DNA from 3 places in the Centipeda dianae genome. Region 2 is predicted to be linked to each of the others. Evidence: riboswitches for the same ligand, from Rfam matches in the RefSeq annotation. Region 2 holds a riboswitch; each other region holds the start of a gene.

Region 1 (3,129 bases), 390 kb from region 2:
TGTGGGACGAATATCCTTCTCAGTGGCGGGAAAGGTGTGAAAACACGGGCTGAAAATATTCTGAATCCCATTTTTCATGAAAAATTCAGCGTAAAGTGGGAAAATGCCATCAGCAAAGGGGGAGTTCTATGCAGTGGAAGAAACTGGGACAGCTGATTCAGACAAAGAAAAACACCTTGTTCTGCGCTACGTTGGCGGGGATGATGCTTTTTTCCAGCGGATTCACGATGAACGGATTGCCGAAGAATATGCAGCGCGTGAGCGTGCACGTGGACGGCAAGACCATCACCGACATGACGGTGCAGACGAGACCCGATGATATTTTTGAGAAGCTTGGCGTACAGCTCGGTGCGAAGGACACCTACGAGGTGTTTCACAACGAGGGGGAACGCCATACCGAGATTTCTGTGCGCCGTGCCGTTCCCGTGAGCATCTCGTTCTGGGATGACACGCAGCAGGTTATGACGAGCGGGCGCACCGTCGGCGATGTCATAGCGGAGTACGGCTATAACCCGCATGAGGTGGACGTAACACCGTCCATGGATACCCCCGTCACGGCGGATCTTGTGATCGAACTGACGGAGAACGAGCAGGCAGCCGAACAGCGCCGTGCGCGTGAGCGCGAGGCGGATCGCGTGAGCCGCGGCATTCCGCGCTACCGTGCGGCATACACGATGTACGCATCGGCGTACCTTCCGGGGGACGGCGGCGGCAGCGGTGTCACGGCGACGGGCATGGTCGCCCGCCGCGGCGTCGTCGCGGTCGATCCCGACATCATTCCGCTCGGCTCGCGCCTCTACATCCCCGGCTACGGCGAGGCGATTGAGTTCGGCCGTCGCAGCGTCGAGGTCTATGTCATCGACTAATTGAATTTATGCATAAAAGGAATCACTGTGAGATAATTCACGCAGTGATTCTTTTTTTGTTGACAAAGGAAGTCTTTAGTGGTACTATTCTATCGTACCATAAAAACTAAATATGTATTGGATCAAGTGCAGAGGTTTTGTTTGACAGAGCCTCGATTGCTTCATAGGGAATCCGGTATGGGAGTTATGGACTTCATAAGCCGGAGCGGTCACGCCACTGTAACAGGGAGCGAGTCCACGCGCTGACCTTGCGTCAGCAGTCACTGGGGGGAAATCTCCGGGAAGGTGTGGATGAGCGATGAACTGGAGCCAGGAGACCTGCTTGATTGACAATCACCGATTGACCTGCGAGTGATGGGGATGGAGATTTTGCGGATTCGTTCGCCTCAAGAGAGAGTTTGGCATCATAGACCGAACCAAATGGGGAACTGAGTAACGATACCGAAAAAGCCCGTTCTGCACACCGTGGAATGGGCTTTTTCTTTGCATACATTCCGGTGGTGCGTGGAACGATCCTGAGGAGATCTGTGTGTATGTGAAAAGAATCCCATACCCAGAGATTTCCCCGGGATGAAGGAGTATGCGCTCCTTGGGGAAACATTGCTCATCTTTTCAGTTCTCGTTTTGCTTCCTATATGGAAGCTACGCTCTGAGGGTGGAAGCTCAGGGCGATTTTTTTTCAAGGAATGCAATTCCGCGCAATATGCCAGAATTGCTTTTTTCTTAGTCTGTTCATCCATTGAACGGACAGAGCCTTCCCGCAATAAATTAAAGGAGGACGTACTATGCCGGAAGAAAAAGAACGGTCGAGTGACGAGGAACTTCAGAAACTTCTGAAGAAATCGGCGGACATTGAGGATTTCCCCGACGTTCCGCTCGATGAATTCACGCCGCCCACAGACGAGGAGTGGAAAGCCGCGTGCGAGGCACTCCTCAAGGGCGCACCGTTTGAGAAGAAGATGTTCACAAAGACCTACGAGGGCATCACCTTCGACCCGATGTATACGCGGAAACACACGGAGGAGATCCTGCCGAAGAGTGTGATGCCCGGCATGGGAGACTACCTGCGCGGCGTGGACGCGGCAGGCTACATCGGGCGGCCGTGGGGCATCGCGCAGGCGTGCGATGAGACGCTGCCGTCGGAGAACAATGAGCTCCTGCGCCACGAGAACGACAAGGGCTCGACGATCTACCACATCGTACTTGACTCCGCTTCACGTGCGGGGATTGACGCGCGTCAGGCGGAGAAGGTCGGCGACCTCGGTACGAGTGTCACGACGGTCGAGGATATGCACACCATGCTCGCGGGACTTGATCTTGCGAAATTCCCGCTCTATATCTATGCGGGCGCGAATGCCGTCCCCCTGCTCTCCCTCGTTGCGGCGGCGCGTCGCGCGGCGGGCGAGGATGTGGGGAAGCTGCATGGCATCATCGGCGCGGATCCCATCGGCGCATTCGTGACGGACGGGAAGCTCCCCGCCTCCCTCGATGCCCACTATGACAGCCTCGCGGCGGCGGCACGTTGGGCGACGGCACATGCGCCGCGCGTCAGGACGGTGTTCGTCCGCAGCGATGTCTACAGCAGCGGCGGCGCAAACGATGTGCAGGAGGTCGCTGCGTGTCTGGCGACGGCGGCGGCGTATCTGCGCGCACTGTGCGAGCGCGGGCTGACGATTGACGAGGCGGCGGCGCAGATCGCGTTCGGCTTCTCCATGGGCGCGAACTTCTTCCTGCAGATCGCAAAGCTCCGCGCTGTGCGTCCGATCTGGGCGCAGATTGTAAAGGCGTTCGGCGGCAGCGCCGAATCGCAGAAGATGCACATCCACGCACGCCCCGCGCTCTTCTTCAAGACCATCTACGATCCGTATGTCAATATGCTCCGCAATACGACGGAGATCTTCTCGGGCGTCGTGGGCGGTATCGACTCGTTCGAGAGTGCGCCGTTCGACGAGCCGATCCGCAAGGGGGACGAGTTCTCGCGCCGCATCGCACGCAACATCCAGATCATGCTCCAAGAGGAGTTCGGCCTCCTCCAGCCCATCGACCCCGCGGGCGGCTCGTGGGCGGTCGAGACGCTGACGCGCCAGATGAAGGAAAAAATCTGGGCGCAGTTCCAAGAGATCGAGAAGCAGGGCGGCATCGTCGCGGCACTGCGCAGCGGCTTCGTGCAGGAGGGCATCGCCAAGGTGCTTGAGAGCCGCTTTAAGAGTGCGGATCTGCGCAAGGATCGCATTGTCGGCAACAATATGTACCCGAACATGAC
Region 2 (3,129 bases):
ATTTCGGCGCAATCTTGCCCGTCACGCCAAACTCGATGCCGCGATGGCGCTCCTCGCCGTCCTGCAGCTGATACTTGTCCGCCCCGCGCATGACATCGATGTTGTTCGCCTGTGTGATGTCAAAGAACGCGAGGGTATACAGCATATCCCGGTTCGCATACTTCACGCCGATCTCGTTCTGCTTCGTCTTGGCGGGCGGCAGAACCTCGCCGCTGTTCTTATATTTGCTGCTGACCACCGAGCCGACGTCGAAGTACTCCGCATGACTGACATAGACGGATGTATCCTTCGTCGGGCGGTAGGTGAGGGCATAGGTCGGCGTGGTCGCACTCGAATCCACGCTCGTCTTTACCTGCCCCGTATTCAAATCGTATGCCTTCACATTCGCCGCATGGTGATGCACGCCGAGCAGCACATCCCACTTGTTGATCGTGATCGTATCGACGAGCGAGATGCCCTTGATCGAGGTCTTGTTGTTCATCGCCTCCTCGTATGCCGTCGTCGGAGCCGTATGCTGATTCAGAACGCCCGTATAGATATTGCCCGTACCGAGTTTATAGACGGTACCGCCCTTCTTTGCCGCCTCGCGTTCCCGCCATGCGCGATCCACCGCAAGGGTCAGATCGTGCTCCGTCTTTCCCGCGCGGAGTTTTCCGTTCACCCCCATCTGGATGTAGTTCGCGCGCTGCGGGGTCGTCGTCGTCTGCTCCTCAAGATCGAAATCGCCCGCGTCATTCTTGATGACGAGCGCACTGTAGCGGTACATGACATTCTTGTTCAGCTTGTTCTTGAGGTAGCCTGCGTTGACGAAGCCCTTCCACGCCTCCGAGAATTTCTGCTCGTGGTTGAGAATCGCCATCCAGCCGTAGCTCTCCTTGTCCATGCCGTCAAACGCATAGTTGCGCGATGCCTTCGGCACGGCGGGGAGATGTGTGACACCACTGCCAATCTTGAACCAGCGCTGACCGCCGGCCACCTGATTCTGACGGTAGCCCGTGAAGAAGTTCGTCTTGCTCTTTGCGTCCTCGTGGTCGATATTGACGTAGATGCTCGCGGACTTCACCTTCTGCCCGTCAACCGCCGTCTCGCCGTCCACCTTCTCCGCCATGAGGCGTGCGCCCCAGTCCTTGTTCCCGCCGAAGCGGCGTGCGAGGTCAAAATACGCCCCCGCCATGCTCTGCCCAGAGTGCGTCAGCGTCAGACGCGTGATCGGCTCCTCGCCCGCACGCTTCGTCGTAAAGTTGATGATGCCGCCCGCCGCATTCGTTTCATAATGCGTTCCCGTAGACGCAATGCCGCTGTTCGGACCGGAGATCACATCCGCCTTCTCCACGGCATACATCGGCGCGTTGAACTGCGTGAACATCCCCGGCACGCCGTTGACAAAGGTATTCGTCCCGTTCGAGCGGAATCCGCGGTGCTGGAAATCGTTGTGCAGAACGCTGCCCACGGGGCGGATCGACGGCGAGACCGCAAGCACGCTGTCGAGCGGCTGGCTCGGATCGCCGAACGACTTGATCGTCTCCTGTGTGATGTTCGTCGTCGTGAACGGCGTCTCCATCGTGTCCTTGCTGCCGAGGAAGCCGACACTGCCCTCACGCGCGACAAAAACGCCCTCCGGCCCATCCTCCTCCACCGCTGCCTCGCGCTCCCCCGCGACCTCGACGGGCGCGAGCTCATAGGTGTCGAGCGTCCCCCCGTGGGCATCCGTCCTCTCTGCGGCGCTTGCCGCACCCATCCACATCGAGCCGACAGCCGCAAGCGCGACCGCAAGCGCCAGCTTTCGTTTCGTCATGTCCATTTCCTCCCTGCTGCGCGGGTATCTCCGCCCGTGCGCTCCTCCATGCACATCCCCATCTTCATCGTGCGCTCATATACAAAAGCCCCGTCCACGGCAGACGGGGCTTTCCCACACGAAAAAAGCCTGCCGTCCTGTCCATCGCAGGATGCAGAGGAGAGCGACGCTCCCCCACGGGGCGCAGCACTCCGGCGCACGAGATTCGGTAGGTCTTCCGGCTCTGCATCATCGTCCGCCTCACCTTCCCGGTTTCCCAGTGGTCGAAGCGCGCACACACGGCTTCCTGAGGTTTTCTCTGCATTACGGCGGCGGGACCGCATCGGCTTATGAAGTCACGGCATTGCCGCGCTTCCCGATTTCCCTGTTACACTCTTTCGAGTACCGAACCTGCTTATGAAGTTTGGATTTCAGTATAAGTGAATGCCGCTCTGTTTGTCAATCGTTTTTCGTTCCACATAAATGGTATGATATATATACGAAAGGAAAACATAACCGCTATTTATGTTTTTAATGTCAAAGTTTCATAGGTCGTTCGTCCGTTTTTGGCAGGAAAAACCAAAAGAGAGAGAGAATTATAAGAATTCGTCAAAAGAAAGTCTCTGAAATTTCCAAGGGAGACTAATCGGATCACCGCGATCCGCAACGAACTGTATGAAGGAGATGTATTCATGGATGCAGCAATGCTCACACTTGGGGTTCTCGGCGTGGCGGCGTTCCTCTTCGCCACCGAGATCATCCCGCTTGCCGTGACGGCGATGGGCGCGGCGATCGCGCTCGGACTCTTGGGGGTGCTCACCCCCGCACAGGTTTTCTCCGGGCTCTCGAACTCCACCGTCGTCCTGTTCGCCGGTATGTTCATCATCGGTGCGGCGATGTTCCAGACGGGGCTCGCGCAAAAAATCGGCATCGCCGTCGTCAAAAAATCGGGCAATGACGAACGTGCATTGATGGCGGCACTGATGCTCATAACGATCATCCTCTCGTCCGTGTCCTCGAACACGGCGACGGTCGCCTGCCTCATGCCCGTCGTCATCCAGATCTGCGCCGCCGCGCGGCTGCCCGTCTCACCGCAGCTGATGGCGCTCGCCGTCGCGGCGAACGTCGGCGGTACGATCACGATGATCGGCACGCCGCCGAACATCCTCATGAGCGCGACGCTCGGCGCGAGCGGGCTCACGCCGTTCGGCTTCTTCGAGTTCGCATGGATCGGCGTCCCGCTCTCGATCATCGGCATGATCTATATGCTGACCATCGGGCGCAAACTCTGCCCGCGCCGGCTCGTGGACAGCGAGGCCGTTACGGGTGAGGAGGAGGAGGCAAAGGATCCGCGC
Region 3 (3,129 bases), 850 kb from region 2:
ACCGGCAGATGGACGGACCCTGCAAGCAGAATACTGAGGAGAACGGCTCTTTTTTTCATGAGAATCATCCTTTCCAACATTCATGGAGATACATATTATTCTAGGTTCGATATGACCTTTGAACCGCCCCCCTTGGTTTCCATATCGCATTCAATGTCCGGATACAGACCTTTTGCAAACAGGCAAAGCCCCTTTGCTGTGCGCAGCCCGGGCATATACATATACTCCACAGGAATTGGGTAGACGCGGTTTTCCCGCACGGCTTTGAGCGAACGGTATTCCGGATGATGCATCAACTGATCTGCAAAAGAAGCCGTATGCTCATCAAAATATTCCACAAAGATAACATCCGGATCTAAGACCAATAAAGTCTCCGCGTCGCGAAACTGCACATCTGTCGCCATACGAGCACCGAGTGTGTGCAGAAAATCACCGACAAGCCAACGCGCATTATAGTTGATCACATATTTTGATGGTGAGCCTTCCAGAACGATGACACGATCCTGCCTTTTCCCCGCTGTTTGTTCCCGTATCTGCCCAATCTGAGCGGAGATGTCTGCTGCAATCGCCTCAGCTCTCTCCGGACAGCCAAACACGATACCAACATCACGTATGTAGCGGAGTTCTTTTTCGATGGTCTGTTTCTCTCCGGTATTTGATGTCACAGGAATATAGGTAGCTACACCACGTTTGTGCCACCATTCTGTCGATCGGAGTCTCCGCTCAGAAAATGCGGATTGCCGTGCGAAAATCAGATCCGGTTCCGCGGCCAGAATCATTTCCAAACTTACTCTCTCCGGAGCAATTTCCTGTATTTTGGCAAATTCCTCCGGATACCGCTCCTGTAAATCAGTCGTATGCGGAGGCTCCATACAGGCTAATACGATGCGATCTGCCAATCCCAACGCCAAGAGGATTTCAATGTTGTTCCAATCCATCACCACAATCCGCTGCGGTTCACGCGTGATGACCAACATCTCCTGCTGTCCTCGTGAGTTATAGGTCTGCACACTGCGCACCGTCGTCTGTCTCTCCGGCAGAACATCATGAATCGGTAAAGATGTTGTTGTAAATTCACGTAAAATAAAGATCGTGCAAAATATCACAGCGAAAAGAAAAAACAATATCCCAAGATCCGATATGTGCTTGTATCTGCGACATCGACACATCAGATCATACGCCTCTCCTTCTGCCTGATCCCCATTACCTTTTTCTCGTTATGCTTTCGAGCAAAAGATGCACACACCATGTAACAAAAAAAGCCTTCTTGCTCTCCGGCAAAAAGGCACACGAAACACACAAAGATAATCGCGCCTTCCTGTCTCTCGCAGGGACGATACAGCGTTCCAATCGGGCAGTTCTTCTGGCTCTGCTTCCTCGTCTTCCCCGCCTTCCCGGTTTCCCAGTGACATATTGAGGTCGACTCTGCATTACAGCTGCGGGACAGCGCAGGTCTTGCACCTGCTTCTCTATTCAGGAAACACGGATAAATTCAGCACCGCCGTCTTAGCACATCTTTTCCGCCCTGCCATCGTCAACAAATCCTCCACATAGCCCTACTATGCGTCCGGTTTGTTTCCTTGGCAGGACAAAAAATCTGTACCAATACGACGGACTTCATTTTATCAGTGATTCCTTGAGCGCAATGCGCACCCGATTGGCAAAATATTGAATTATATTTTTATTTCAAAAAGATAAGCCTAGATTATCATACTGTTAATACACTGTCAAGTTGAATTGTGATGCAACAATACAATCAAAAACCTCATTTATTCTACTTTCTCGATTGCCGATATGTCGTCATTTTTCTTTTGCATAATTTTTTAACGAAAATTTATTTTACAATAAAAAAAGCAGATGTTATAATAGCCGACGATTATGTTGCTTGGATGAAATGCGGTGTTTCGTCCCGATGATGAAGGAGGAATAATTATGGCGTATTGGAAGATGCTCGGCAGGAGAAACAAAAAGAACATGGTTCTTGCCTCTATGCTGGCGGTAAGTGTCCTATCGAGTGCGACGGTATGCGCGGCGAAAACGATTGAGAAACATACGAACGGCAAAGCCTACGGCCGTACGATGCACGACGACCAAAAAGAAGTATGGAATGAGGATGTCACGGTCAACGTCTCCGGCAATGGGGGCGGCCAGTGGTACAACAATGTGACGGGGCTGTACCTCTTGGAGGGCGCAGATCTCACGATCAACGGCGACTTGAAAATGGTGGTGAAAAACAAAAATCCGGCCACGCGGGGCAAATCATCGTCCACCTCGGACATCGCACATTACTATATGAGCGGCATCTATGCGGGTTACGGCGGGTACTCGTACGGTGAGCAGCACGGGGATACAAAATGCACAATCAACGGCAACGTGGATATGGACATTGTAGGCGTGGCGCTCCAAGCCAATAAGGACGGATACATCACCGTGCGCGGCGGCAAGATCGTCACGCACGCACTCACCACATCCGATACCTATGCGATGCTTGCCGAGGAGGGCTCGGTGTTCATGAATACCGGTGCCGATGGGAAGACTCCGGGGACAGCAGACGTGGATGTCTATGGCAACCTCGGGGTGCTGCACAAAAACTATGGCATCGACCCCAATCCGGACGCACACGGCTCTTTCGTCTCCATTGGTCTGACCACGGCAAAGTCGAAGCTGACCGGCGGTGTGCTCAACGAGTTCGCTGAAAACGGACAGAACAAACATCACGCCGGTGTCGATATGTACCTGAAGAACGGTGCCGTCTGGAACAATCAGTGGATCGGCGCGGAACGCGTGGCGGCTCCCAACCGGGCGGACAAAAACACCTATCTCTACACAGGAAGCAAGGTGAGGAACCTTGTCGGCGGGGCGTCGGAGGCGGAGCGCGGACACATCCACCAAAAAGACACGCGCCCCATTACCGTAGATAACTACAGCGGTCATGAGGCGGTGCATTATGGTCGTGCGGCGGACGGCAGTCTCGTCGGAGGGAATTTCGTCGTCAACCATGCCGCCGCAGGTTCGCAGGTGACGCTCTCCGCACAGAATCCGACCATCGGCAAGAGCCTGAACGAGGAGGAATACAAGGCGGAAGTGGAGAAAAGCTTGCAGGCACTCGCAGGCAAGCTCTCTTATACG

Evidence for each region. Region 2 has a riboswitch for cobalamin ahead of QU667_RS00380 (hypothetical protein). Riboswitches for the same ligand answer to the same signal wherever they lie in the genome.
Region 1: linked by a shared signal. The riboswitch ahead of QU667_RS10130 (methylmalonyl-CoA mutase family protein) and the one ahead of QU667_RS00380 (hypothetical protein) in region 2 are both predicted to bind cobalamin.
Region 3: linked by a shared signal. The riboswitch ahead of QU667_RS08005 (ABC transporter substrate-binding protein) and the one ahead of QU667_RS00380 (hypothetical protein) in region 2 are both predicted to bind cobalamin.

Annotation. Positions count from the first base shown of each region.
Region 1 is NZ_CP128650.1:2,076,466-2,079,594, reverse strand. It holds gene QU667_RS10135 (ubiquitin-like domain-containing protein) at 129-866, shown strand; cobalamin riboswitch at 974-1,206, shown strand; gene QU667_RS10130 (methylmalonyl-CoA mutase family protein) at 1,652-3,129, shown strand, end outside.
Region 2 is NZ_CP128650.1:79,258-82,386, reverse strand. It holds gene QU667_RS00385 (TonB-dependent receptor) at 1-1,795, opposite strand, end outside; gene QU667_RS00380 (hypothetical protein) at 1,792-1,995, opposite strand; cobalamin riboswitch at 1,986-2,199, opposite strand; gene QU667_RS00375 (SLC13 family permease) at 2,467-3,129, shown strand, end outside.
Region 3 is NZ_CP128650.1:1,622,498-1,625,626, forward strand. It holds gene QU667_RS08000 (TonB-dependent receptor) at 1-68, opposite strand, end outside; gene QU667_RS08005 (ABC transporter substrate-binding protein) at 96-1,169, opposite strand; cobalamin riboswitch at 1,337-1,521, opposite strand; gene QU667_RS08010 (autotransporter outer membrane beta-barrel domain-containing protein) at 1,933-3,129, shown strand, end outside.